Streptantibioticus cattleyicolor NRRL 8057 = DSM 46488: one gene and its partner. The protein of the gene in region 1 interacts with the protein of each later gene in a pairwise test. Links are inferred from orthologs where the notes say so. Each region holds a gene or a part of one and is shown in the gene's direction. Other genes may lie near its edges.

Evidence for each region.
Region 2: the proteins of panC (region 1) and SCATT_RS04030 interact in binary tests that used the Escherichia coli proteins (3 or more experiments, as listed by UniProt). The link is inferred for Streptantibioticus cattleyicolor NRRL 8057 = DSM 46488 from one-to-one orthologs.

Annotation. Positions count from the first base shown.
Region 1 is NC_017586.1:2,746,909-2,761,071, reverse strand. The notes cover bases 6,046-9,044. They hold panC (pantoate--beta-alanine ligase), read left to right. Parts: upstream 6,046-7,091; coding sequence 7,092-7,997; downstream 7,998-9,044. Other genes in these bases: SCATT_RS12270 (L-aspartate oxidase), read left to right, coding at 7,994-9,044; SCATT_RS12280 (Rossmann-like and DUF2520 domain-containing protein), read left to right, coding at 6,166-7,095. Also shown: SCATT_RS12305 (response regulator), read left to right, coding at 4-696; SCATT_RS12300 (threonine aldolase family protein), read right to left, coding at 730-1,866; SCATT_RS12295 (IS982 family transposase), read left to right, coding at 2,648-3,562; SCATT_RS12290 (CGNR zinc finger domain-containing protein), read right to left, coding at 3,624-4,226; SCATT_RS12285 (MFS transporter), read left to right, coding at 4,395-5,879; more of SCATT_RS12270, read left to right, coding at 9,045-9,685; nadC (carboxylating nicotinate-nucleotide diphosphorylase), read left to right, coding at 9,685-10,743; SCATT_RS12260 (type III pantothenate kinase), read left to right, coding at 10,747-11,544; SCATT_RS12255 (hypothetical protein), read left to right, coding at 11,671-12,426; SCATT_RS12250 (hypothetical protein), read left to right, coding at 12,529-12,717; SCATT_RS12245 (BlaI/MecI/CopY family transcriptional regulator), read left to right, coding at 12,763-13,170; SCATT_RS12240 (amino-acid N-acetyltransferase), read left to right, coding at 13,180-13,707; SCATT_RS12235 (histone-like nucleoid-structuring protein Lsr2), read left to right, coding at 13,877-14,163. UniProt on the Escherichia coli protein: Catalyzes the condensation of pantoate with beta-alanine in an ATP-dependent reaction via a pantoyl-adenylate intermediate.
Region 2 is NC_017586.1:966,419-980,280, forward strand. What follows is about bases 5,585-8,282. They hold SCATT_RS04030 (NUDIX domain-containing protein), read left to right. Parts: upstream 5,585-6,524; coding sequence 6,525-7,040; downstream 7,041-8,282. Other genes in these bases: SCATT_RS04025 (LysR family transcriptional regulator), read right to left, coding at 5,585-6,412; nicT (Nickel transporter NicT), read right to left, coding at 7,083-8,210. Outside these bases: SCATT_RS03985 (YnfA family protein), read right to left, coding at 1-234; SCATT_RS03990 (class I SAM-dependent methyltransferase), read left to right, coding at 307-912; SCATT_RS04000 (PadR family transcriptional regulator), read left to right, coding at 1,906-2,451; SCATT_RS04005 (FAD-dependent oxidoreductase), read right to left, coding at 2,524-3,891; SCATT_RS04010 (hypothetical protein), read left to right, coding at 4,050-4,481; SCATT_RS04015 (guanyl-specific ribonuclease), read left to right, coding at 4,688-5,137; 4-oxalocrotonate tautomerase DmpI, read right to left, coding at 5,193-5,375; more of SCATT_RS04025, read right to left, coding at 5,489-5,584; SCATT_RS04040 (FadR/GntR family transcriptional regulator), read right to left, coding at 8,335-9,054; SCATT_RS04045 (gluconokinase), read left to right, coding at 9,170-9,730; SCATT_RS04050 (GntT/GntP/DsdX family permease), read left to right, coding at 9,875-11,275; SCATT_RS04055 (enolase C-terminal domain-like protein), read right to left, coding at 11,313-12,599; SCATT_RS04060 (SDR family NAD(P)-dependent oxidoreductase), read right to left, coding at 12,632-13,396; SCATT_RS04065 (phosphotransferase family protein), read left to right, coding at 13,579-13,862.

The DNA of each region.
Region 1 (14,163 bases):
CCCATGGCGATCCGCGTGATGCTCGTCGACGACCAGATGCTGCTGCGCACCGGCTTCCGCATGGTGTTGCAGGCTCAGCCCGACATGGAGGTCGTCGCCGAGGCGGGCGACGGCGCCGAGGCGCTGGACGTGCTGCGCCGCAGCGAGGTCGACGTGGTGCTGATGGACGTCCGGATGCCCAAGCTGGACGGCGTCGAGGCCACCCGGCGGATCTGCGGCGGCGCCGAGCACGCCGCCGGCACCGGCAACCCCAAGGTGCTCATCCTGACCACCTTCGACCTGGACGAGTACGCCTTCGCCGCGCTCAAGGCGGGGGCCAGCGGCTTCATGCTCAAGGACGTGCCGCCGGCCGAACTGCTCGCCGCGATCCGGGCGGTGCACAGCGGGGACGCGGTGGTGGCGCCCTCCACCACCCGGCGGCTGCTCGACCGCTTCGCCCCGCTGCTGCCGCACACCGGCGAGCCGGTCTCCGCCGAACTGGGCCGGCTCACCGAACGCGAACGCGAGGTACTGCTGCTGGTGGCGCAGGGCCTGTCCAACGGCGAGATCGCCCGGCGGCTGGTGCTCTCCGAGGCCACCGTCAAGACCCACGTCGGCCGCATCCTCACCAAGCTGGAGCTGCGCGACCGGGTGCAGGCGGTGGTGCTGGCGTACGAGACCGGGCTGGTGCGCGCGGGCGGCGGCGCGGTGGGCTGACCGGGCCGGCCGCCCTCACCCTCCTCCCCCTCCTCACCCGGCGAGGTCGCGCACCAGCGCCAGGAAGTCCCCGACCGCCTCGCGTACCACCTCCGGCGTCCACCCCAGGTGACCGGGCCCGGAGACCGTCACCTCGGACATGGCGACCCCGGGCGCCGCCCCCGGGGCGGACCAGGTACGGAACAGTGCGGTGCCGGTCCGCTCGGCCTGGCGCACCGCGGCCTCGGTGAGCAGCTCCGCCGGGTACGGCAGCCACACCTGGAACTGGTGGGTGTGCGGGGGGTACGGGTGCACCCGGAACCACGGCTCGCCCGCTTCGGCCAGCGCCGTGTCGAGCGCCCGCGCCACCACCTTGGCGTGCGCCACGTACCCGGGCAGCCTGGGCAGTTCGTCCCGGAGCCCGGCGAGCGCGTCCAGCGCGGCGGGCCACTGCTGGAAGACCTGGCCGCCGTAACGGTGCCGCCACACCACCGCCTCCTCGACGAACGCCGCCGGGCCGGCCAGCGCGGCGCCGGACATCCCGCGCAGCGACTTGTAGAACGACACGTAGACGCTGTCGGCGAGCCCGGCGACCTCCGGCAGCGTCCGCCCGAAGTGCGGGGCGCACTCCCACAGCCGCGCGCCGTCGAAGTGCACCACGGCGTCCCGTTCCCGTGCCGCCTCCACCGTCGCCGTCAACTCCTCCCAGGACGGCAGCGCGAACCCCGCGTCCCGCAGCGGCAGTTCGACCATGAGCGTGCCGAACGGCTCCGGCACCGCCCGCACCTCCTCGGCGGAGGGCAACCGCGGCTCGGTCGTCGGACGCACGGTACGCAGCCGGGTGAGCGCCCGCAGAGCGTCGTCCTCGTGCACCTCGGGGTGGGCCAGCGGGTGGTGGGCGACCACCTCGTTGCCGGTCCGCCCGGCCCAGCAGCGCAGCGCGGCCTGCTGCGCCATCGTCCCGGTCGGGAAGAACGCGGCGGCCTCGGTGCCCAGCAACTCCGCCACCTTCTCCTCGACCTCGGCGACCACCCCGTCCCCGTAGAAGTCGGTGATCCGCCCCGCCGCCTCCCCGGCCCCCTCCGCCAGCCGCGCCAGCCGCTCCCCGATCGTCTCCGGCACCGGCCCCAACACCCGCGCGGCCCCCCGCCACGCCCGCCTCCGCCGCTCCGCCCCGCCCGTGGTCTCCATGCCGCCGATCATGCCCCACCCTTCCCCCGATCGGCCTCCGGGTTTCCCGCCGGCCGCCGTAGGGGCCCGTCCGAGCGCGGGGGTCGCGGGTTCCCGGGCGCGGGGGCGGGGGCGGGTGCCGGGGTGCCGGGGGCCGGTGGTCCCCGCCCGTGCCGGGGTGCGGTGGGCCGTGCCGGCCGTGCCCGTTCGCGTGTTTCGGGTGCGCCGGTCCGGGCCTGGTTGCCCGGGCTTGGGGCTGCGGCGTGCGGAGGTTTCTGCGGGTTCCCGGGTGCCGGGGGCCGGCGATCGCCGCCCGTGTCGGGGTGTGGTGGGCCGTGCCGGCCGTGCCTGTTCGCGTGTTTCGGGTGCGCCGGTCCGGGCCTGGTTGCCCGGGCTTGGGGGCTGCGGTGTTTGGAGGTTGCCGCGGGTTCCCGGGTGCCGGGGGCTGGCGGTCCTCGCCCGTGTCGGGGTGCGATGGGCCGCGCCGACCAGGCCCGCTCGCGCGCTTTCGGCGTGCCCGAACCGTTCCCGCGCGGCTGCCTGCGTCCGGGAGCCCGTGGCGGCCCCCACGCGTCGCTCCGTCCGACCCGGGTCCAAGGCGTGCCCTGGGCCGTAGCCCCGCACCGCGTACGGCGACTCCTCCACGCCGCGCCCGTTCACGGCCCCCGTGAGTGCCCCATCGCGCCGGGGCGCTGCCCTCGCCCGCTCGGGCGCGCCCGACACGCCCGGCCCCGGGCCCCCTAGATGAATGAGTCCAAGGGTTCGCCTGCGGACATGGAGCGAGGGCGTCCATGGTCAGTCTGTGACGAACAACCTGGACACCCTCGCAACGGCACTCTACGCCCGCATCGACGACGAGTTGAAGGCTTCCCCGTGGCTGGCCCCGGTCCGGCCCAAGGTCGGCATCGCGCCTACGCTCAGCGACGCCGAGCTGCTCACGCTCGCGGTGCTGTCGGCGCTGCTGGGCTACACCTCCGAGCGGCGCTGGCTGCGCCGGGTCCGCCGGGACTTCACCCGCCTGTTCCCCTATGTGCCCCAGCAGTCCAGCTACAACAAGCGGCTGCGCGCCGCGTCCGCCCTGCTCACAGGCATGATCCGCATCCTGGCCACGGACACGACGCTGTGGAGCGACGACGTGTGGGTGGTCGACTCCACCCCCGTCGGCTGCGGCTGCTCACGGGAGACCGCGAAGCGCTCGGACCTGGCCGGCTGGGCCCAGTACGGCTACTGCGCGTCGCACTCGCGCTACTTCTGGGGCCTGCGGCTGCACCTGGTGTGCACCCTTTCCGGGCTACCGGTGCTCTTCGCGCTTACGGGCGCGAAGGCCGACGAGCGTGAGACGCTGCGCGACATGCTCGACACCGCGCCCGACGTCGCGGCGAGCCATCCCGGCCAGACGATCATCGGCGACAAGAACTACTACGGCCGCGAGTTCGAGCTCGACCTCGCGGAGCGTCACCTGGTGCTGCTGCGCCCGGCCCGCAGGGGCGAGGCCGAGCGGTCCGGGGCGCACCTGTTCAAGCCGTTGCGCCAGGTGATCGAGTCGATCAACCAGACCTTCAAGGGCCAGTTGGACCTGGAACGACACGGCGGCAAGAGCCCCGCCGGGGTAGTGGTGCGGATCTTGTCGCGCATCCTGGCACTGACCGCGGTGGTCTGGCACAACGACAAGACCGATCAGCCGGTAAAGCGGTCGCTGATCGCGTACGACCACTGAGGGCATGTCCTGACCCGTCCGCCATGTTGATCCACGCCACACAGAGTAACCGAATATTCGACTATTTAACGTGTTCCGTCGTGCTGCTCCGGCGGGCTCGGGCGGCCCGGACGCGGTCGCCGCACCGAGTGGAGCACCAATGCCGGCGGCCGTGGGTGCGCACCAGGAAGCGGTCGCAGGACGGGGCGCCGCAGGCCGCGAGGCGATCAGCGTCCGGCCCGGTGAGCAGGTCTGCCGCGTCGGCCGCCAGGAGCGCGAAGGCGTGGTCCACGGCCTGGGAGGTGGGGTGCGGCTGGACGCGGTGCGCACCCTGTGCCGCATCCCAGGCGAGAGTGGGCACGGCGGGCACGCGGGTCAGCGCCTCGTTCAAGGCGCGTACGGACCGGTCCGGCGGGACGATGCCTTCGACGTGGGCTGCGAACAGGGCGCGTACGTGTTCACGCAGCGTTCGCATGCGCTGCGCGCACACGGCGTGCATCTCCACGTCGGGCTGCGCCAGGTCGTGGTCGGCGAGCCAGCGCACGGCGGAGTCGGGGACGGCCAGCAGGTCGTACCCCTGGTCGCCAGGCAGGGTCGCCACACTGTCCGCGAAGTCCAGGGACAGGTGACGGTCGGCGCCTGGGGCGGGGGGCAGGGCGACATCGACGCGCTCGGTCTCCTTCATGCCCTCATGGTACAGCTTGCGTTTTTCCGTGACGTGCGCTTAGCGTTGGAGTCACGGAAAACGTGAGCAATACCCGTGACCACAGAGAGGGGCGAGGACGGCGCGACCGTCCGCCACCCCCACGCGCCCCGCCACGCACCGAAGCCGACTCAGAGGAACCCCACTGCCATGTCCACGCCCGAGACCCACCTCTACCCCCGCCGCTGGCAGGCGCTGACGTTCATCGTCATCGCCCAGCTCATGACGGCCCTGGACGGCACGATCGTCAACATCGCCCTGCCTACCGCCCAGGCCGACCTGGGCATCAGCGACGCCAACCGGCAGTGGGTGATCACCGCCTACGCGCTCGCCTTCGGGGGCCTACTCCTGCTCGGCGGCAAGATCGCCGACCAGTGGGGCCGCAAGCGCACCTTCCTCACCGGTCTGGCCGGCTTCGCCGTGGTCTCGGCCATTGGCGGCGCCGCCACCGGAGGCCCGGCCCTCTTCATCGCCCGCGCCGGACAGGGCGCTTTCGCCGCGCTCCTGGTCCCCGCCGCCCTCTCCCTGCTGGCCTCGATGTTCACCGAACCGAAGGAGCGCGCCAAGGCGTTCGGCATCTACGGCGCCATCGCCGGCGCGGGCGGCGTCCTCGGCGTCGTCATGGGCGGCCTGCTCACCGAGTACGCCACCTGGCGCTGGACTCTGCTCGTCAACGTGCCCATCGCCGCCGTCGCCTTCATCGGCGGTGCCCGCGTCATCCCCGAGATCAAGGCCGCCGGCCCGCGCACCCGCCTCGACATCCCCGGCGTCGTTCTGTCCACCGCGGGCCTGGCCCTGCTGGTCTACGCCTTCGCCAACGCCGAGCACGCCGGCTGGTCCGCCCCCCTCACCGTCGTGCCCGGCATCGCCGCCGTCGTCCTGCTCGCCGCCTTCGTCCTCGTCCAGACCAAGACCAAGGACCCGCTGCTCCCCCTGCGTATCGTCACCGAACGCAACCGCGCCGGAGCCTTCCTCGTCGCCGGGCTCACCGTGGTCGCCCTCTTCGCCGACTTCCTCTTCCTGACCTACTACTTCCAGACCGTCCTGGGCTACTCCGCCCTCAAGACCGGCCTCGCCTTCGTCCCCATGGGCCTCGGCATGATCATCGGCGCCGTCCAACTCGCTGCCCGCGCCTCGATCCGCTTCCGGCCCCGCACCGTGATGCTCTCCGGCCTGATTACCGCGGCCGCGGGCATGGCCCTGCTCACCCTCATCACCCCGCACACCAACTACCTGGCCATCGTCCTGCCCGGCGTCCTCCTCTTCGGCCTCGGCAGCGGCGCCGCCCTCATGCCCGCCGTCTCCATGGCCACGCACGGCGTCCGCCCCGAGGACGCCGGAGCGGCCTCCGCCCTGGTCAACACCGCCCAGCAGATCGGCGGCGCCGTCGGCATCGCCCTGCTCAACACCCTCGCCGCCTCCGCCACCGCCGGCTACCTCGCCGGACGCACTACCACCCAAGCCGTACAGCTGGACGGCCTGGTCCACGGCTACACCACCGGCTTCTGGTGGTCCGTCGCCGTCCTCCTCCTCGCAGCCCTCCTGGCCGCCGTCCTGGTCAACGCCAAGCCCCCCACCCAGGCAGAAGCCACCGGCGACGGCGGTACCGAATCCGCGCCCGCACTCATGCACTGACCTGAACCGCCTCTGATAGCGACGACACCCCTTGGACTCAATCATCTAGGGCGGCTGCCCCCGACTGGGCATCCGTGGCGGCACCCGCCCGCCCGGCGGTCCGGGGGCAGCGCGCCCGTACTCCGCCCGGGGCGCGCGGGGGTGAGCCCAACCGCCCGCCCGGCGGCACCGGGCAACTCCGGCGTACCGCCCGTCCGCCGCCCGACAGGGGGCGGACGGGCTCACGTAGCATGGGGGGCCAGTGACGTCCGGTACCCCGCGAGGACTGGAACGGAAGGCACCGCCGGTGAACACCCCCCGCCCCACCACGTCCGCCGGGTCACGGCCGGCGCGGCTCGCTGTCGGCGTCGTCGGCGCCGGGCGGGTCGGGCCGGCGCTGGCCGCGGCGTTGCAGTTGGCCGGCCACCGGCCGGTGGCCGCGTCCGGCGTCTCGGACGCCTCCCGGCGCCGGGCCGCCGCGTTGCTGCCCGAGGTGCCGCTGGTCGACCCGGCGCGGGTGCTGGCCATGTCGGACCTGGTGCTGCTGACCGTGCCCGACGACGCGTTGCCGGACCTGGTGCGCGGTCTGGCCGAGACCGGCGCGGTACGCCCCGGGCAGCTCGTGGTGCACACCTCGGGACGCCACGGGGTGGCCGTGCTCGATCCGGCGCGCCGGGCGGGCGGGCTGCCGCTGGCGATCCACCCGGCGATGACGTTCACCGGCACCGCCGTGGACGTACAGCGGCTGGCCGGCTGCCCGTTCGGGGTGACCGCCCCCGAGGAGCTGCGGCTGGCCGCCGAGGCGCTGGTGGTCGAGATGGGCGGCGAGCCGGAGTGGATCCCCGAGGAGGTCCGCCCGCTGTACCACGCGGCGCTGGCGATCGGCTCCAACCACCTGGTCACCCTCGTCGCCCAGGCCCGCGACCTGCTGACCGCGGCCGGCGTGCAGAACCCCGGCCGGATGCTCGGCCCGCTGCTCGGCGCCGCCCTGGACAACGCGCTGCGTTCCGGCGACGACGCGCTGACCGGTCCGGTCGCCCGCGGCGACGCCGGTACCGTGGCCGCGCACATCACCGAGCTGCGCCGGCACGCGCCGCAGACCGTGGCCTCCTACCTGGCCATGGCACGGGCCACCGCCGACCGGGCGCTGGCCAACGGAACACTCAAGGCGGAAGCCGCCGAGGCGCTGCTCGGCGTCCTGGCCGACGGCGGCCCGGCCGACGGAGGTACGGCATGACCCAACTGGTGCGCACCGCGCGGGAACTGGCCGCCGCGGTCCCGTCCCCGAACCCCGCCGGCCGCCCCCGCGTCGCCGTCGTGATGACCATGGGCGCCCTCCACGAGGGCCACGCCACGCTCATCCGTACCGCCCGCGAACGCGTCCCCGACGGCCGCGTCGTGGTCACCGTCTTCGTCAACCCGCTCCAGTTCGGCCCCGGCGAGGACCTCGACCGTTACCCCCGTACCCTCGACGCCGACCTGGAGGTGGCCCGCGCGGCCGGCGCCGACGTGGTCTTCGCGCCCTCCGTCGCCGAGGTCTACCCCGGCGGCGAGCCGCGGGTACGGATCACCGCCGGACCGATGGGCGAGCGGTACGAGGGCGCCTCCCGCCCCGGCCACTTCGACGGCATGCTCACCGTGGTCGCCAAGCTGCTCCACCTGACCCGGCCCGACGTGGCCTTCTTCGGCCAGAAGGACGCCCAGCAGCTCGCCCTGATCCGGCGCATGGCGGCCGACCTGAACTTCGGCGTGGAGATAGCCGCCGTCCCCACCGTCCGCGAACCCGACGGCCTCGCGCTCTCCAGCCGCAACCGCTACCTCACCGCCGCCGAGCGCACCCGGGCCCTCGTCCTCTCCCGCGCCCTGTTCGCCGGCCGCGACGCCGTGCCGCACGGGCCGGCCGCGGTCCGCGCGGCGGCGGCGGACGTGCTCTTCGGCGCCGACGGCGTCGGCCTGGACTACCTGGCGCTGATCGACCCCGCCGACTTCACCGAGGCACCCGACGACCACACCGGCCCCGCCGTCCTCGCGGTCGCCGCCACGGTGGGCACCACCCGACTGATCGACAACATCCCCCTGGAATTCCCGCCGGACGTCGCGCACCGACCACGCCAGGCGGAGCTCGGAGCGGCTCGATGACCGGCATACGACTCAACGCCCCCGCGCCCGGCTGGGCCATCGACGCCGACGTGGTCGTCGTCGGCTCCGGTGTGGCCGGCCTCACCGCCGCGCTGCGGTGCGCCGCCGCCGGGGCCAAGGTCACCGTGGTGACCAAGGCCCGCCTCGACGACGGCTCCACCCGCTGGGCGCAGGGCGGCATAGCGGCGGCCCTGGGCGACGGCGACACCCCCGGCCAGCACCTGGACGACACCCTGGTGGCCGGCGCCGGCCTGTGCGACGAGGACGCGGTACGCCTGCTGGTCACCGAGGGCCCGGACGCCGTACGGCGGCTGATCGGCACCGGCGCCCGCTTCGACACCTCCGCGGCCGGCGAGATCCTCCTCACCCGCGAGGGCGGCCACCATCGCCGCCGTATCGCGCACGCCGGCGGGGACGCCACCGGCGCCGAGATCTCCCGCGCCCTGGTCGCCGCGGTCCGCGCGAGCGACATCGAGACCGTGGAGAACGCCCTCGTCCTCGACCTGCTCACCGACGCCGACGGACACGCGGCCGGGGTCACCCTGCACGTGATGGGGGAGGGGCGGCGCGACGGCGTCGGCGCGGTGCGCGCCCCGGCCGTGGTGCTGGCCACCGGCGGCATGGGCCAGATCTTCTCGGCCACCACCAACCCGCCGGTCTCCACCGGGGACGGGGTGGCGCTCGCGCTGCGCGCCGGGGCCGAGGTCTCCGACCTGGAGTTCGTCCAGTTCCACCCGACCGTGCTGTGGCTCGGCCCGGACGCCGAGGGGCAGCAGCCGCTGGTCTCCGAGGCGGTCCGGGGCGAGGGCGCCCACCTGGTGGACGCCGACGGCACGCGCTTCATGGTGGGCCGCCACGAACTGGCCGAACTGGCCCCGCGCGACATCGTGGCCAAGGGCATCACGCGCCGGATGCAGGAGACCGGCACCGACCACATGTACCTGGACGGCCGGATGTTCGGCGCCCGGATGTGGGCCGAGCGCTTCCCCACCATCCTGGCCGCCTGCCGCGCGCACGGCATCGACCCGGTGACCGAGCCGATCCCAGTGGCCCCGGCGGCCCACTACGCCTCCGGCGGCGTCCGCACCGACCGCCACGGCCGCACCACCGTCCCGGGCCTGTACGCCTGCGGCGAGGTGGCCTGCACCGGGGTGCACGGCGCCAACCGGCTGGCCTCCAACTCCCTGCTGGAAGGGCTGGTGTTCGCCGAGCGGATCGCCGCGGACATCACCTCGCGCACCGTCCGCCCCGGCCCCGCGGTGGCCCCCGCCCCGGCCCGGGACGCGCTGCTGCCGCACGCCGCCCGGTACGAGATCCAGCGGATCATGACCGAGGGCGCGGGTGTGCTGCGCAGCGCGGCCAGCCTCGACCGGGCCGCCGCCGCCCTGGCCGGGCTGCACGACCGGGCCGCCGAGGAGCTGGCCCGGGACGGCAAGACCGCCGAGCCGTGCGTGGAGACCTGGGAGGCGACCAACCTCTGCCTGGTCGCCCGGGTACTGGTGGCCGCCGCGAGCCGCCGCGAGGAGACCCGCGGCTGCCACTGGCGGGAGGACTTCCCCGAGCGCGACGACGACACCTGGCGGCGCCACCTGGTCGTCCGTCTCGGCCCGGAGCGGACGCTGACCGTCACGCCCACCCCGGCCGCCGACTTCCCACCCGTAACCACCCCTTCCAGGGAGCACCGCTGATGAGCAACCCCGACCTCCCCCTGCTCCAGATCGGCCGTCCCGGCCAGAGCCCGGTCACCGCGGGCGGTGGCTGCGCCCACCCGTCGCCCACCACCCTTGACGGAAGCGCTGCGCGCTGCGGTGACTCCTGCGGCTGCGGCGGGGACGACGCGTACGACCTGGACCCGCTGGAGTGCGGCCTCGACCCCGACCTGGCCCAGCTGATCGTCGAGGCCGGGCTCGACCCGGTCCAGGTCGAGGACATCGCCCACCTGGCGATCGAGGAGGACCTGGACCACGGGGTGGACGTCACCACGGTGGCCACCATCCCCGAAGAGGCCGTCTCGGTGGGCGACTTCACCGCCCGCGAGGCCGGCGTGGTGGCCGGGCTGCACATCGCCGAGGCCGTGCTCTCCGTGGTGTGCACCGAGGAGTTCGAGGTGGAGCGGCACGTCGCCGACGGCGACCGGGTCGAGGCCGGCCAGGTGCTGCTGAGCGTCCGCACCCGTACCCGCGACCTGCTCACCGCCGAACGCAGCGCGCTCAACCTGCTGTGCCACCTGTCCGGCATCGCCACCGCCACCCGGGCCTGGGCGGACGCGCTGGCCGGCACCGGGGCGCGGGTGCGCGACACCCGCAAGACCACCCCGGGCCTGCGGGCGCTCCAGAAGTACGCGGTGCGCTGCGGCGGCGGGGTCAACCACCGCATGTCGCTGTCGGACGCGGCGCTGGTCAAGGACAACCACGTGGTGGCGGCCGGCGGGGTGGCCGAGGCGTTCCGCAAGGTCCGCGAGGAGTTCCCGGACCTGGCGATCGAGGTCGAGGTGGACACCCTGCACCAGGTGCGGGAGGTGCTGGACGCGGGGGCCGACCTGATCCTGCTGGACAACTTCACCCCGGCCGAGACCGCCGAGGCGGTGGCGCTGGTGGCCGGGCGCGCGATGCTGGAGTCCTCCGGCCGGCTGACGCTGGACAACGCCCGGGCGTACGCCGAGACCGGCATCGACTACCTGGCGGTGGGCGCCCTGACCCACTCCGCCCGGGTCCTGGACATCGGCCTCGACCTGCGGGCGGGCTGAGCCGTGCTCCTCACCATCGACGTCGGCAACACCCACACCGTCCTCGGGCTCTTCGACGGCGAGGAGATCGTCGAGCACTGGCGGATCTCCACCGACGCGCGGCGCACCGCGGACGAGCTGGCGGTGCTGCTCCAGGGCCTGATGGGGATGCATCCGCTGCTCGGCGACGAGCTGGGGGACGGGATCGACGGGATCTCGATCTGCTCCACCGTCCCCTCCGTCCTCCACGAGCTGCGCGAGGTGACCCGGCGCTACTACGGCGACGTGCCCTCGGTGCTGGTGGAGCCGGGGATCAAGACCGGGGTGCCGATCCTGATGGACAACCCCAAGGAGGTCGGCGCCGACCGCATCATCAACGCGCTGGCCGCCGCCCATCTGTACCGGGGCCCGTGCATCGTGGTCGACTTCGGCACCGCGACCACCTTCGACGCGGTCTCCGCGCGCGGCGAGTACGTGGGCGGCGCCATCGCCCCCGGCATCGAGATCTCGGTGGACGCCCTCGGGGTGCGTGGCGCCCAGCTGCGCAAGATCGAGCTGGCCCGGCCGCGCAGCGTGATCGGCAAGAGCACGGTGGAGGCGATGCAGTCCGGCATCCTGTACGGCTTCGCCGGCCAGGTGGACGGCATCGGCGAGCGGATGGCCCGGGAGCTGGCGGACGACCCGGACGACGTCACGGTGATCGCCACCGGCGGGCTGGCCCCGCTGGTCCTCGGCGAGGCGTCCATCATCGACTACCACGAGCCGTGGCTGACCCTGATCGGGCTGCGCCTGGTGTACGAGCGGAACGTCTCGGTCTCCTGACCCGGCGCCGTCGGCCTCCCCGGCCGGGGAGGCCGGCAGACACACCGCAGCGGCGCAATCCGCCACGTTTGTCCGTTTAGTACGTAAAGTCGGCGCATGCCCACGCCACACGGACCCCGAGGCGGCATGGCGTTCAGCGCGGAGGAGCTGCGAGTGCTCCGCCGCGCGCTCGCCGTGGCCCTGCGTACCGCGCCCGACGACGTGCCCGCCGCCGATGCGCACGAGTACGCGCGGCTGACGGCGGCGGTGGACGAGGCGGTGCGCGAGGGCGACCGGCTGCGCGCCTTCCTCCTGGCCGACCTCGCCCGCTACCGCGACGCCCTGCCCGGCACCGCCGCCGACTACCTGGACCGGCTCGCCGCCGCGCTCGACCACGGCTATCCGCCCGCGCCCGACGACCTCGCCGCGGTCCGCCGGCTGTGCCGGCTGCCGTGCACCCCTGCCGAGTCCTGCCGGCGGGAGGGCGTCCGGCGCCGCTGCGAGGAGCTGGCCGAACGGGCGGTCAGGGACCGGTTCGCCGGCCGTACCCCCGGTCCCCGGGTACGGCTGCTGGCGCTGCCCGGCGGACGCGGGCGCGGCCGGGGTGGCTCGGCCCTGGCGCCGGTGGCGGGGGAGCGCGGTGAGGACGAGCCGGGCCCGGAGCGCCGTCCGTCCCCCGGCGCCGCGCCGCGTCCGGGGCGCCCGGCCCGGCCCGCCCGCGAGGAGCCCTCCGCCCCGGCCCAGCCGTCCGAGCCGGGCCGGCCCGCCGGACCGGCGCGCCCGTCCGCCCCGGAACGCGACCGCAAGGTGCCCACCCCCGCCGAGGTCTTCCCGCCCCGGCGCCGTGAGCCGCCGCCGCAGCAGCGGGTCCGGCCGGTGCCGGGCGGTCGCGCGGTGGTCTGACCGCGGCCGGGGACCCGCCGGGCGACCCTGCGCGGGCGGACCCGGCCGCGCTGGCTACTCTGGTGAGGCCCGTTCGCGCCCGGAGAAGGAGTTGAGCGAACCGTGGACTACGTCTCCGCGCTCTTGCCGCCCATCGTGATGGCGGTGGCCTTCACCGCCCTGGTCGTGACGATCATCAAGAACCAGGGCGGCGCCAACAAGGCCAAGGAGGACGCGCTGGTCGACGCCGCGCTGGCCCGCGCCGAGGGCGCCCAGCAGCAGGGCCCGGCCGGCCCGGCCCGTGACAGCTGAACGAATAAAAGCGGCAAACCAGACATTTGCCACTAGTATTCAGGTGTGCCCCGGCCATTGGGAGATCTCGAAGACGCGGTCATGACCAGGGTGTGGCAGTGGAACCGCCCGGTCACCGTCCGTGAAGTCCTGGAGGACCTGCAGCGGGAACGGTCCATCGCCTACACCACGGTGATGACCGTAATGGACAACCTGCATCACAAGGGCTGGCTGCGCCGGGAACACGAAGGCCGGGCCTATCGATATGAGGCGGTTTCCACCCGGGCCGCCTACTCGGCCGCACTGATGCACGAGGCGTGGGCGGCCAGCGACAACCCGGCCGCCGCCCTCGTCCAGTTCTTCAGCATGATGTCGCCGGAACAGCGGGAAGCCTTGCGGGACGCCTCGCGCATCGTCCAGCCCGAAGCCCCGCCCGATGAACCCGCCGCCGCCCCGGAAGGTCCCGGGCGATAACGTCCGGCTATGTCCACAAGCCGCGAAGTCTCGAATGACGTCACGATCCGCCGGGCCAGGACCGGCGATGTGCGGGCCGTGCGCCAGTTGCTGGACGGGTATGTCCGCGACCGGATCCTGCTCGACAAGCCCACGGTGACGCTTTACGAGGACATCCAGGAGTTCTGGGTGGCCGAGCGCGACATGGACGCCGAGGTGGTCGGCTGCGGCGCGCTCCATGTCATGTGGGAGGACCTCGCCGAGGTCCGTACCCTCGCGGTCCGCCCTGACCAGCACGGCAAGGGCGTCGGCCACCAGGTGCTCGGCAAGCTGTTGCAGACCGCCCGTTGGCTGGGAGTGCGGCGCATTTTCTGCCTCACCTTCGAAGTGGAGTTCTTCGCCAAGCACGGCTTCGTGGAGATCGGCGAGACCCCGGTCGACACCGATGTCTACAGCGAGCTGCTCCGTTCCTATGACGAGGGCGTCGCCGAGTTCCTCGACCTCGAACGAGTGAAGCCGAACACCCTGGGCAACACCCGGATGCTCTTGCAACTGTGATCGCCTATGCCGTATGTCCGAATCGCGCACTCGGAAGGCGCGTCGGCCGTACAGGTGCGCGGTCTCTCCTCGTCCAAGGGTTTGAGTTTTCCGCGGAAAAGCGGTTTCCTTTTACCCGTACTGCTTTATCCCGGGGTCTCCCCGGACCATATCGATGAAAGGGAAGCCCGTGGCACAGAAGGTCCAGGTCCTTCTCGTTGACGACATCAGCGGCGGCGAGGCCGACGAGACGGTCACGTTCGCTCTCGACGGCGCTCAGTACGAGATCGACCTCTCCACGGAAAACGCGGACAAGCTGCGCGGCCTGCTCGCCGACTACGTGGAAGCCGGTCGCAGGGTCGGCGGCCGTGCTTCCCGTGGCCGTGGCCGCGCCGCGCGCCCGGCCGCCGGCAGCGCCGACACCGCCAAGATCCGCGCCTGGGCGAAGGAGAACGGCTACGAGGTCAACGACCGCGG
Region 2 (13,862 bases), 1.8 Mb from region 1 along the record:
GCCCCAGAGCAGCGAGCCGGCGACGAAGACACCGCCGTAGGCGGCGAGGATGCGGCCGAAGGAGGCGTCGGGTTGGAGGGTGGCGACGAAGCCGTAGACACCGAGGGCGACCACCCCGGCGGCGGCCCAGGGCCAGCCGCGGTGTTCGCGGACCGCCTGCCAGATCAGCCAGGCGCCGCCGATCTCGCAGAGCGCGGCGAGGACGAACAGGGCGGCGGAGCGAAGGGTGATCATGCGACCATGATGCCCGCCGCGGGGCCGGCCCGGTCGTGCGGTCCGCGATCAGCGCAGGAAGGGGAGCCGCGAGTGAGGAACGACGATCCGGCGAGCGTCCGCGAGTTCTTCGCCGCCCGGGCGGACACCTGGGACACCAAGTATCCGGACGACACCCCGGCGTACGAGGCGGCCGTGGCCGAACTCGGGCTGCGGGCCGGGGAGTCGGCGCTCGACGCGGGGTGCGGCACGGGGCGGGCGCTGCCGGCGTTGCGGGCGGCGGTCGGAGCCTCGGGGCGGGTGATCGGGGCGGATCTGACCCCGGAGATGTTGCGGGTGGCGGCCAGGGCGGGGCGGGACCGGGCGGCGTTGCTGGTGGAGGCGGAGGCGGGGCGGCTGCCGTTGCGGGCGCGTTCGGTGGACGCCGTCTTCGCCGCCGGGCTGGTCCATCACCTGCCGGATCCGGCGGCCGGGTTGCGGGAGTTCGCGCGCGTGGCCCGGCCGGGGGCGCGGCTGGCCCTGTTCCATCCGCTGGGCCGGGCCGCGCTCGCCGCGCGGCGCGGTTACACGCTCACGCCGGACGACGTGCGGGACGAGCCCAATCTCCGTCCACTGCTGACCGGTTCGGGGTGGGAATTGAGCGTCTTCGACGACGGAGACGACCGTTACCTGGCGCTCGCGGTGCGGACCGCGGACTGAACGGACCGCGCGGACTGAACGGACCGCGCGGCGCCGTCCTCCGCCGCGTCAGCGATGGCGTGCACGAACGCCTCGGGGTTGTCGAACATCATGCAGTGTCCGGCCTCCGGAACGGTCTCCACCACCACGCCGGCCGCGCGGAGTCCGGTGGCGCCGGTGAGCGGTCCGCTCAGGGCGCCTTGGAGGTAGCGTCGCGGGATCTCCAGGTCGAGCAGGAGCCGGCGCATGGTGGGGTCGGTGGCACGGACCAGGTGGACCGCGGAACGGTGCAGCGCCACCGGGTCGGCGAGGCGCATCGTGGCCCGCCACCGCGGCCCGACGCCGGTCAGCACCGCGTCGAGTCCGGGGCCGCGGACGAACTCCTCCTCGCTCCACCGCGCGATGCCGGAGCTGCCGGGGCGCGGCGGGGTGCCGACGAGCCGGTCGAGGTTGGCCTCGGCCAGGACGAGCCGGCCCACCAGTGCGGGGTGGCGTGCCGCGAGCACGATGGCCACCGCGCCGCCCATGCTGTGGGCCACCAGTTCGGCGTTCCCGGCGCCGGCCGTGACCAGTGCGGCGGCCAGCGCGTCGGCGTGTTCCTCCAGGGTGTAGCCGAAGTCCCGGGGCCGGTCGCTGATCCCGAAGCCGGGCAGGTCGACGAAGACGACCGGCGGCCGGAGAGTGCCGGGTGGGCGGCGATGTGCGCGAAGTAGGGGGCGGACGCGGCCCCGAGTCCGTGGACGTAGACCCGGGCGGGCCCCTCCCCCGGCGCCTCGGTCCAGCGGATCCGGTCGCCCTGCTCGGTGAACGGCGTGTCGTACACGGTTCCTCCCCTTCCACCGGCGCCGGTTCCCGGTACGCGGCTCACGGACGTGAACGCGGGCAGGCCGGCGTCCGCGCCGAGCGATCCGCGCGTCCGGCGGGAAACCCACGCCTCGAAGACCCCTCGAATATACCTCGTCATCGATGTACCAACGTAGCGATGCATCAAAGCGATGCGACACAATGACCGGCGTGCTGGAGCTCGCGATTCTCGGATTCCTCTACGACGCCTCACTCCACGGGTACGACCTGCGGCGCCGTATCACGGCGCTGACCGGGCACGTCCGTCCGATCTCGGAGGGCACGCTGTATCCGGCGATCAAGCGGCTGGAGAAGGCGGGGCTGCTCCGGCGGGAGACGCAGCCGGGCGCCGCCGCGGCGCCCCGGCACATGCTGACGCTGACTCCGGCCGGACGCGCCGAACTACGGCACCGGCTCGCCGAACCCGTCGAGCAGGACATCACCGACGAGAACCGCTGGTTCGTCGTCCTGGCCTTCCTGCGCCACCTCGACGACGCCGCCGCGCAGGCGGCCGTGCTCCGCCGCCGGCTGGCCTTCCTGGAGCAGCCCAGCAGTTACTTCTACGAGGGCGGCCGGCCGCAGAACGCGGAGGAGTTCGACGACCCGTTCCGGCGCGGGGTGCTCGTCATCGCCCGCGCCACCTCGCAGACCGAACTGCGGTGGCTGCGCTCGACCATCGAGGAACTGGACGCCCAGGCCCCGCCCACGACCCCCTGACCCACGGCCCGTTCACGCGGGCCTCGGCCTCGTCCACGCAAGCCACGCCCCCCTCACGGCACGCCCCGCCCGCTACCGCACCGCCCCCGCCGCCTTCCGCGCCGCCACCAGCACCGGGTCCCACACCGGCGAGAACGGCGGGGCGTACCCCAGGTCCAGCGCCGTCATCTGCTCGACCGTCATGCCCGCCGTCAGCGCCACCGCGGCGACGTCGACCCGCTTGGCCGCGCCCTCGCGGCCCACGATCTGGACGCCGAGCAGCCTGCCGCTGCCGCGTTCGGCGAGCATCTTGACGGTCATCGGCGCCGCGCCCGGGTAGTAGCCGGCCCGGCTGGTGGATTCCACGACCGCGGTGACGTACCGCAGTCCGGCCGCCCGGGCCTGCGACTCCTTCAGCCCGGAGCGGGCGATCTCCACGTCGCAGACCTTGCTGACCGCGGTGCCCACCACCCCGGGGAACGTGGCGTAGTCGCCGCCGATGTTGGCCCCGATGACCAGGCCGTGCTTGTTGGCGTGGGTGCCGAGGGCGATGTGCTGGAGAGCGCCGGAGACGAGGTTGAGCACCTCGACGCAGTCGCCGCCGGCCCAGATCCCCTCGTGGCCGCGGACGCGTTGGGCACGGTCGGTGAGCAGGCCCCCCGCGTCGCCCAGCGGAAGTCCGGCGGCGCGGGCGAGTTCGGTGTCGGGACGGACGCCGAGGCCCAGGACGACGAGGTCGGCGGGGCGTTCGCCGGTGTCGGTGGCCACCGCGCGGACGCGTCCGTCGGGACCGGTGAGCACGGCGCGGGCCTCGGCGCCGGTGACCACCTCGATGCCCATGCCCTCCATGGCCTTGCGCACCAGCAGCCCCATGTCCGGGTCGAGGGTGGACATCGGCTGCTCGCCCCGGTCGAGGAGGGTCACCGACAGCCCCCGGCGGAGCATCGCCTCGGCCATCTCGACGCCGATGTAGCCGCCGCCGACCACCACCGCGCGGCGCACCCCGTCCCGTTCCAGGCCGCGCAGCACCGCCTCGCCGTCGCCCAGGGTCTGCACCCCGTACACGCCGGGCGCGTCGATGCCGGAGACCGGCGGGCGCACCGGCACCGCGCCGGTGGCGATGACGAGCTGGTCGAAGCGGTGCCACGCCTCGCCGCCGCCGTCCGCGTCCCGGGTGCGTACCCGGCGGCCGGCCACGTCGATCTCCGTGACCTCGGTGCCCAGCCGCAGGTCGATGCCACGGGACCGGTGTTCCTGCGCGGTACGGGCGACGAGGGCGTCGGCGCCGGAGACCTGGCCGCTGATCCAGTAGGGGATGCCGCAGGCGGAGTAGGAGGTGTGCCGGCCGCGTTCGAAGACCACGATCTCCAGGTCGTCCGGCCCTCTGCGGCGGCGTGCCTGGGAGGCGGCCGACATCCCTGTCGCGTCCGCCCCGATCACCACGAGTCGTTCCGCCGCCATCGGCCGTCTCCCCTCGTCCCGCCGCGAGGCGGTCGTCCGCCACCGCGCGCCCCTGTCGTACGCCTTCCGCCGCCACCCTGCCGCAACCGGGGCGCCGCGCGCGACGTGACAACCGGTGACACGCCTTCACGGCATCGGTACCGACGTCAGGAGCAACCGTGTTCCGTACCGTTCTCCGCACCTGCGCCGCGGTCGCCGCGGCCGGGGCGCTCGCGTGCGCCGCGCCGGCCGCCACCGCCGCGCCCCGGGCCGGGCAGGGCTCGCCGCAGTACACCGCCGCCGAGGTCCACCGGTTCCTTACCGGCTTCTACGGGCAGCACGGCCCCAGCGCGTACCGGCGGATCCATCAGGTGACCCCGGAGCTGCGGCGCCGGGCCGCCGGGACGACCGGGTACGACCTGCTGCTGTGCGCGCAGAACACGCCGCGCGGCATCGGTGTCGGCGAGGTCACCACCGCGGCGTCGGCGGGGCAGGGCTGGGCGACGGTGACCACGCGGTGGTCGGGTGGCGCGCGCCGTTCCTTCACCGCGTACGTGGGGCTGGACCGGCGGCAGCCGCTGCGGCTGAGCGGGATCGACTGCCGGCCGTGACGCCCGCGCCGAGCCGTCCGCCCCGCGTCCCCCGCCCGGCGGACGGCCCGGGCGCCCCCTACATCCTCGCCGCGAACGCCCCGACTCGCCCGCATACACCGGGACTTCACACATCCGCCAACCCGTGCGCTTGTCAGGTAAACGTCAAGTGAAGCCTCGTCGCAAGCCCTTCTGCCATCCGGTGCGCCGCCTTCACACTGACGGACATGCGACTGAATCTACGCGCGTGGCGCTCCCGTGGTCCGGCGGTGCTCCTCGCCGGGGCGATCGCCCTCGGCCCCGCCACCGTGCTGGCCGCCACGGCTCAGGCAGCCACCCCCACGACAGCCTCCTCCGCCGCCCTGCGCCCGGCGGTGACCGTCCACCCCGCCTCCGTCGGCAGCGTCTGCCAGTCGGCGCTGCCCAGCCAGGCGGACGACACCCTCGACCTGATCGCCCAGGGCGGACCGTTCCCGTACGCCAAGGACGGCGAGGTCTTCTACAACAACGAGGACGTGCTCCCCAGCGAGCCGACCGGCTACTACCACGCCTACACGGTGAAGACCCCCGGCGTGAGCACGCGCGGCGCCCGCCGGATCGTCACCGCCGACGACGGCACGGACTACTACACCGCCGACCACTACTCGACGTTCCAGGTGATCGACTTCAGCTGCTGAGCCCGTCTCGGCCCGCCGCGGCGGGGTGCCCCGCCGGGCACCCCGCCGTCGCCGTTCACCGGTCGGCGACGAGCTTGCCGGCCACGCCCCAGCTCTCGGCCGGGGTCTCCTGGAACCACACGTAGACGGTCTCGGCCGGGATCTGGTACGCGTCCACGAAGGCGTCGGTGATCCGGCGGACCAGGTCGCGCTTGAGCTCGACGGTGCGCGGACCCTGCTGGATGGTGACGTTCGGCATGGTGTCCTCCCAACTCCCCGGCGGCTCCCGGCGGTTCCGGGCCGCTCACCGGCATGACCCAAGTCCATCGCGGCCGGCCCGGACGGCCAAGGCGCATCCGGCTCTCGCAGCGATCAGCCGAGGTGATCGCCGAGGGCGGCCAGGGCACCCCCGGCGCGGACGTCGGCGCACGCGGCCAGCAGCTCCCGGGTCCCCGGGGCCGGATCGGCGCGGTGCACCGCGAGCGCCGTGGTGATGGTGAGCCCGGGCGGGCCGAACGGTACGAAGGCCACCCGGGAGACCCGCAGCCGGGCGGCGTGGGCGGCGTAGACCACCGTCCACATCGGGGTGCCGGCGCCGATCGCGGCGAGGGTGTCCTCCAGCGTGCTGGCCGGCGGGCCGGGGATCGGCTCGAACCCGGCCTCCCGGCAGGCGGTGAGCACCAGGTCGACCAGCGGCGGGTTGTTGCGGCGCGGCGTCAACCGCAGCGGCAGCGCGGCCAGTTCGGCGAGGGACACCCGCGCGCGGCCGGCCACCGGGTGCCCGGCCGGCACCACGGCCACCAGCGGCTCCTGCCAGACCGGCACCACGCGCAGCCGCGGGTCCTCGTCCTGCTCACCGCGGACGAAGGCGGCGTCGAGGCGGCCGGTGGCGACCTGTTCGAGCCGGTCTCGGGTGGGCGGATGGACCAGCTCCACCCCGGTGTCCGGGGCGTGCCGGGAGAGCGCGTCCAGCACGGCGTCGAGGTGGCCGCCCATGCCCGTGCTGGTGCCGACGCGCAGCGTACGGCCCGGCCCGGCGGCCTGGCGGGTGACGACGGCGCGGGCCCGTTCGGCGGCGGCCAGTACGGCGCGGGCCTCGGGGAGCAGCCGTTCGCCGGCCGGGGTGAGGCGCACATGACGCGGTGAACGGTCGAAGAGGTCGACGCCCAGCTCCCGTTCCAGCCGCCGTATCACCTGGCTGACCGCGGGCTGGCCGATGTGCAGCCGCTCGGCGGCCCGGCCGAAGTGGAGTTCTTCGGCGACGGCGGTGAAGTACGCGAACTGGCGCAGTTCCACGGGGGTTTCCTCGGCCTTCCTGCGGTACGGGCACGGTGCCCTGGCACGGTACGCGGCGGCCGGACGCCATGGTGGTGCGGGGCGGTCGGCGCGGGTCTGCTTGGATGGCGCCATGGCTGCCCAAGGACGCTCGGCGGACGAGCTGCTGGACATCGTGGACGAACACGACCGCGTCATCGGCCAGGCGCCGCGCGGTGAGGCGTACGCCCGACGGCTGCGCCACCGCTCGGTGTTCGTGCTGGCCCGGGACCCCGAGGGCCGGATCTTCGTGCACCGGCGCACCGCGGAGAAACTGGTCTTCCCCTCGCGTTACGACATGTTCGTCGGCGGGGTGGTCGGCGCCGGCGAGGGGTACGACGAGGCGGCGCTGCGCGAGGCCGAGGAGGAACTGGGCGTCACCGGGCTCCCGCGGCCCGTCCCGGTGCTGTCGTTCCTGTACGAGTCCTCGGAGCACTCCTGGTGGTCGCGGGTGTACGAGGTGGAGTGCGCGCTGCCGGTGCGTCCGCAGGTGGAGGAGGTCGCCTGGCACGCCTTCCTCACCGAGGAGGAGCTGGCGGGCAGGCTGGACGAGTGGCCGTGGGTGCCGGACGGGCTGGAGGCGTACCGGCGGCTGCGGGAGCTGCGCTGAGGCCGACGCGAACGTGTGACGCCACGCCGGCCCCGGTGACGGTCAGCCGGCGGACTCCTCCGCGGCGCGCAGCCCGTGGTCCCACTTCTCCTCGATGCGGGCGAACTTCCACACCGCGAGCGCCACGATCCAGGTGACGGCGAAGAGTCCGACGATCCAGAAGCCGACGGTGTTGAGGTCGACGCCGGAGACCGCGTCCCAGAATCCGCCGGTGAGCGAGAGCTTGTCGGCGAGGATGCCGAGGAGTTCGATGCCGCCGATGATCAGGGCCACCGCGATCGACAGCCCGGTGATGGTGAGGTTGTAGTAGACCTTGCGCACCGGCTTGGAGAACGCCCAGCCGTAGGCGAAGTTCATGAACGAGCCGTCGATGGTGTCCAGCAGCGACATGCCCGCGGCGAAGAGCACCGGCAGGCACAGGATGGCGTACCAGGGCAGGCCGGAGGCGACCGATCCGGCGGCCAGCACCAGCAGGCTGATCTCGGTGACGGTGTCGAAGCCGAGGCCGAACAGGATGCCGAGCGGGTACATCTGCCAGGGCTTGCGGATGGCGCGGGTGGCCCGGCCGAGGACGCGGTTGAGCAGGCCGCGGCTGTTGAGCTGCTCCTCCAGGGCGGCCTCGTCGTACTCGCCGCGCCGCATGTCGCGGAAGACCTTGAGCAGGTTGCCGAGGATGACGAGGTTGATGGCGGCGATCAGGACGAGGAAGCAGCCGGAGACCAGGGTGCCGATGAGGCCGCCGACCTGGTGGAGCCGGGAGTTGTCGTCGGACAGCCCGGTGCCGACCGCCTTGACCCCGAGGGCCAGCAGGAAGGTGAGGCCGAAGACCACCGAGGAGTGGCCCAGGGAGAACCAGAAGCCGACCGACAGCGGTCGCTTGCCGTCGCTCATCAGCTTGCGGGTGGTGTTGTCGATGGCCGCGATGTGGTCGGCGTCGAAGGCGTGCCGCATCCCGAGGGTGTAGGCGGTCAGCCCGGTGCCGAAGCCGAACGCCCCGCCGGACAGGCGGTAGTGCCCGGGGACGACCAGCAGCCCGAGGATGCCGAAGCCGACCACGTGCAGCAGTGCGATGAAGGCGCCCATGCCGCCGAGGCGTCCCCACTCGGCGCGCGTCAGGGAGCGGCGTTTCCGGTCGGCGGCCGGCGTGCTCGGTGCTTCGGTCACAGCCACGGGCGGGCTCCCCCTGGGTCGTACGGGCAGTTGTTCGTAATTGCACTTTACTCGCAACAGCGAGCCGCCCGCACCCCCGCGTACTCCGCCGATCGCCCAGGTCACGGCGGTGGCGCCGGTTGCGTCAGGGGGCCAGGACGTCCAGCTCGCGCAGGGCGCCCACGCAGATCTCGCGCATCAGCCGCTCGGCCCCGCCGGCGTCCCGGGCCCGTACGGCCTCGGCCACCCGGACGTGCAGGGTGACCGCCTCGGGGTCGGGGGCGCTGAACATCACGTGGTGCTCGGTGCGGCCGGTGAGCACCTCGGCGACCACGTCACCGAGGCGGGCGAACATCTCGTTCCCCGACGCGGCGAGCATCAGGCGGTGGAACGCCACGTCGTGCACGAGGTATTCGGCGAGGTCGGCGGCGCGGGCGGCGGCGGCCATCTCGGCGGCGAGCACGGTGAGCCGGGCGCACTGCTCGGGCGCGGCGGCACCGGCGGCGAGCCCGGCGGCCACCGGCTCGACGGCGGTGCGCAGCATGGTCAGCGAACGCAGCTGCCGCGGCCGGTCGGCGCCGGCCAGCCGCCAGCGGATGACGGCCGGGTCGAAGACGTTCCACTCCTCGGTGCGCCGCACCCGTACCCCGACCCGGCGGCGGCTCTCCACCAGGTGCATCGCCTCCAGCACCCGGACCGCCTCGCGGACGACGGTGCGCGAGACGCCGTAGTGGCGCTCCAACTCGTCGATCCGCAGGATGGCGCCCGGAGGGTACTCGCCGGAGGCGATGGCGGGGCCGAGTTCCGCCAGCACACGGGCGTGGAGGCCGCCGGAGGGGGCAGCTGGGTCTTCGGGCACGGGCATGGACGACAGCCTATGCGCAGGGCATGTCGTATGACTTTTATGTCACAAGCTCTTGAATAAGTAGTACCTATGACGTTTATTGAGTGCGTCGTTCGGACGAGGAGGTACCAACGCCATGACCGCGGAAGATCCGCAGCCCGAATCCGGTTCCCCGGCCGCCTCCGGCCCCCGGCCGCGCTCCACCGCCCCGGTGGTCGTGGTGATGGGGGTCTCCGGTTCGGGGAAGTCCACGGTGGGCGGGCTGCTGGCGGAGCGGCTCGGCGTGCCGTACGCCGAGGCGGACGACTTCCACCCGCCGGCCAACATCGCCAAGATGTCGGCCGGTCACCCGCTGGACGACGCCGACCGGGCGCCGTGGCTCAACTCCATCGCGGAGTGGATCGCCCGGCACAACGGTGACGGCGGCGTGGTCACCTGCTCGGCGCTGAAGCGGCGCTACCGGGACCGGCTGCGCGAGGCCGCGCCCGGGCTGTTCTTCCTCCACCTCGACGGCTCGGCCGAGCTGATAGCGGCCCGCCTCCAGGCGCGGATGGAGCACTTCATGCCGCCGGAGCTGCTGCGTTCGCAGTTGGACGCGCTGGAGCCGCTGGAGCCGGACGAGGCCGGGGCCGTCATCCCGATCGACGGCGGCCCGCGGGAGACCACCGACCGGGCGCTGGCCGCCCTGCCGCGCTGACCCCGGCCCGCCACCACCCGTCCACCCGTCCGCCTCGTCCGCCCGGCGGCCCCGGCACCGGCGCCGGCCCGGCCGCCGGAGCGGACGTGACCGCACCCGTCCCGGTGCGTCCTCACCCACCCCCCTCACCCACGGAGTTGTGACATGCCCGCACTCAGCGTCGAGCTGCTGGCCGCCGCCCCGGCACCACCACCGATCACCCACGCCGGTGATCTCCAGCTGGGCATCGCCGCGCTGGTCGGGATCGCCGTCATCGTGCTGCTGATCACCCGCTGGAAGATGCACGCCTTCCTGGCGCTGACGATCGGCTCCGGGGTGCTCGGCGTCGTCGCGGGTGCCCCGCTGGCGGCCACCATCACCAGCTTCACCACCGGGCTGGGCTCCACGGTGGCCGGGGTGGGCGTGCTCATCGCGCTCGGCGCGATCCTGGGCAAGCTGCTCGCCGACTCCGGGGGCGCCGACCAGATCGTGGACACCATCCTGGCCCGCGCCGGGGAGCGCCGACTGCCGTGGGCGATGACGCTGATCGCGGCGCTCATCGGGCTGCCGCTCTTCTTCGAGGTCGGCATCGTGCTGCTGATCCCGGTGGTGCTGCTGGCGGCCCGGCGCGGCAACCAGTCGCTGATGCGGATCGGAGTGCCGGCGCTGGCCGGGCTGTCGGTGATGCACGGCCTCGTCCCGCCGCACCCGGGGCCGCTGGCGGCGGTGGCCGCGATCCACGCCAACCTGGGGACCACGCTCGCGCTGGGGGTGCTGGTGGCGATCCCGACGGTGATCATCGCCGGTCCGCTCTACGGGCGGATCGCGGACCGGTGGGTCAAGGTGACCCCGCCGGACCGGATGACCCCGGCGCGTGCCTCCGACGACCTCCAGCGGCGTCCGGGGTTCGCGGCCACCGTCGCCACGGTGCTGCTGCCGGTGGTGATGATGCTCGCCAAGGCGCTGGTGGACGTCCTGGTCAAGGATGAACACAGCACCGTCTACCGGGTCTTCGACGTGATCGGCACGCCGGTGGTGGCGCTGCTGGCGGCGGTGGTCGTCGCGATGTTCACGCTGGGCCGGCCGGCCGGCTTCGGCAAGGAGCGGATCTCCTCGACGGTGGAGGCGGCGCTGGGGCCGATCGCCGGGATCGTGCTGATCGTGGGCGCGGGCGGCGGCTTCAAGCAGGTGCTGGTGGACGCAGGGGTAGGCCGGATGATCCTGGGCTGGTCGCACGGGTGGCACATCTCGCCGCTGCTGCTGGCGTGGCTGATCGCGGTGCTGATCCGGGTGGCCACCGGTTCGGCGACGGTGGCCACCATCTCGGCGGCCGGACTGGTGGCCCCGCTGGCGGCCGACATGAGCACCACGCACAGCGCGCTGCTGGTGCTGGCGGTGGGCACCGGCTCGCTCTTCTTCTCGCACGTCAACGACGCCGGGTTCTGGCTGGTCCAGGAGTACTTCGGGATGTCGGTCCCGCAGACCCTGAAGTCCTGGTCGGTGATGGAGACGGTGATCTCGGTGGTGGGCCTGGTGTTCATCATGGGGCTGTCGCTGGTGCTGTGAGGCGGACGGTGACCGCGGTGGGTGCCGCCCGCCGCGGTCACCAGCGCGGCAGGTCCGGTACGGCCCAGCCGGGGTCCGCGGCCCGCATCGCGGCGGCGTCGTCCCGGTCGCGCAGGGTGCCGTCGTCGGCGAGCCACCGCCGGTGCAGGGCGGCGAGAGCGGCGCGGTCGAGGTCGACGCCGAGCCCGGGGGCGTCGCCGACGGTGAGCGCTCCGCCGGTGAAGACGTGGCGTTCGGTGACGACGTCCTCGGTGAGCCACGGGTAGTGCGTGTCGCAGGAGTGGTCCAGGCCGGGCAGGGTCGCGGCGACGTGGGTCGTCGCGGCCAGGCTGATGCCCAGGTGGGTGTTGGAGTGCATGGACACCCCGACGCCGTGGGTGCGGCAGATCGCGGCCAGGTGCTGGGTGTTGCGCAGGCCGCCCCAGTAGTGGTGGTCGCACAGGACGATCGCCACCGCCCGGCGGGCGAACGCCTCGGGGATCTCGGCGAACGTGGTGACGCACATGTTGGTGGCCAGCGGCACCTCGGTGGCCGCGGCCACCCGCGCCATCCGTTCCGTGGTGTCCGTCGGGTCCTCCAGGTACTCCAGGACCCCGGCCAGCTCCCGGGCCACCCGCAGCGACGTCTCCACCGACCAGGCGCCGTTGGGGTCCAGCCGCAGCGGGCTGCCGGGGAACGCCTCGGCGAGCGCGCGGACCGCGGCGACCTCCCGGTCGGGCGGGAGGACGCCGCCCTTGAGCTTGAACGAGGTGAAGCCGTGGTCGCGGACGAACCGGCGGGCCTGGGCGACGATCCCGGCCGGGTCGAGGGCGGCACCCCAGTCGTCCACCGGGCCGCCGCCGGGGTGCCCGGCCCACCGGTGGAACAGGTAGGCGCTGTAGTCGACGGTGTCGCGGACCTTGCCGCCGAGCAGCGCGTGCACCGGCAGCCCCACCGTGCGGCCCAGCGCGTCGAGCAGGGCCACCTCGAAGGCGGAGACCACCGACAGGCGCAGCTTGCCGGCCGTGCGCACGCCGCGCAGTCCGCCGCCGCCCGCCCCGTCCGCCGCCCCGCCGCACACCCGCTCGGCGAGCCCGGCGAGCCCGTTCACCTCGGTGACCGGCCGCCCGCGCAGCGTCCGGGCCAGCGGTCGCGCCGCCGCCAGATACCCGCGGTCCCCGTACGTCTCCCCCAGGCCGCTCACCCCGTCCTCGGTCACCACCTCCACCACCAGCCGTGGTGTGTACGGCTGGTGGACCCCCTGGACGTTGAGGAGCGGCGCGTCGGCGACGAGCACCGGCGTCAGCCGTACCTCGGCGATGGTCACACCCCGCGGTGCCCGCACGGGATCCCGCCTCTCGGGTCGGTGGTGGACGGTCACATGTGCGTGCCGCCGTCGATGCGGATCTCGGTGCCGGTGATGAAGGCGCCGTCGTCGGAGGCGAGCATGGCGACCACGCCGGCCACGGTCTGCGGCGGGGCGAAGCCGTCGCCGATCGCCGGGGCGAGTTTGGCCAGCAGGGACCAGTCGGCGTCGGCGGGGAGTTTGGGGTCGGCGGTCATGGCCGACCGGATGGAGCCCGGCGCGACGCAGGCGGCCCGCAGGCCCTGCTTGCTGTACTCCAGGGCGAGGGCGTGGGTGAAGGACTGGATGCCGCCCTTGCTGGCGGAGTAGGCGGCCATGTAGGGGTGGGCGAAGGAGGCCGAGGTGGAGCTGAAGTTGACCACCACGCCGCGTCCGGTCTCCAGCAGGGCGGGCAGCGCGGCCCGGGTGACCAGGAAGGTGCCGGTGAGGTTGGTGCCGATGATCGTGTTCCACAGCTCCAGCGACGTCTCGTGGGTGTGCGAGCCGCGCAGGATCCCGGCCGCGTTCACCAGGACGTCCAGCCCGCCGAGGCCGGGTATCGCCGCGCCGACGACCTCCTGGACGGAGCGTTCGTCGGAGACGTCGAGGACGGCGGTGGTCAGGCGGGCGGCGTGGCCGGCGTCGGCGGCGCGGGCCGCGGTCGCCTTGAGGCCGTCCTCGTCGATGTCGGCGCCGACGACGACGGCGCCCTCGTCGAGCAGCCGTGCCACGGTGGCCTGCCCGATGCCCGAGCCCGCCCCGGTGACCAGCGCCTTGCGCCCGTCGAAACGGTTCATCACGCTCCCATTCCTCCAGTATTGTGCCGATCTTGGTGAGCGGCCGTGACGAAGGTAGCGGATACCGCCGCGACTGAGAACACGTTCCAGGAATGTTCCCGGCGGCGGCGCCCTCTGGACGGCATACCGACTGGTCGGCATGATGGCCTGGTGAACGCGATCCGAGCTCTGAGGAGCAGCGCATGGAGGACACCGTGAAGCCGGCCCCGGGCGCGGCCGGGCAGCCCGTACCGGACGGCGGCGACCCGCCGGGGCTCGACCTGGTCCGGCTCCGCGCCCACCTGGACGCCGAGCGCCCCGGACTGGTCGCCGGGGAGCTGACCGCCCGGCTGATCGAGGGCGGCCGGTCCAACCTCACGTACGCGGTGACCGACGGCACCGCGCGCTGGGTGGTCCGCCGCCCGCCGCTGGGCCACGTCCTGGCCACCGCGCACGACATGGGCCGCGAGTTCACGGTCATCAGCGC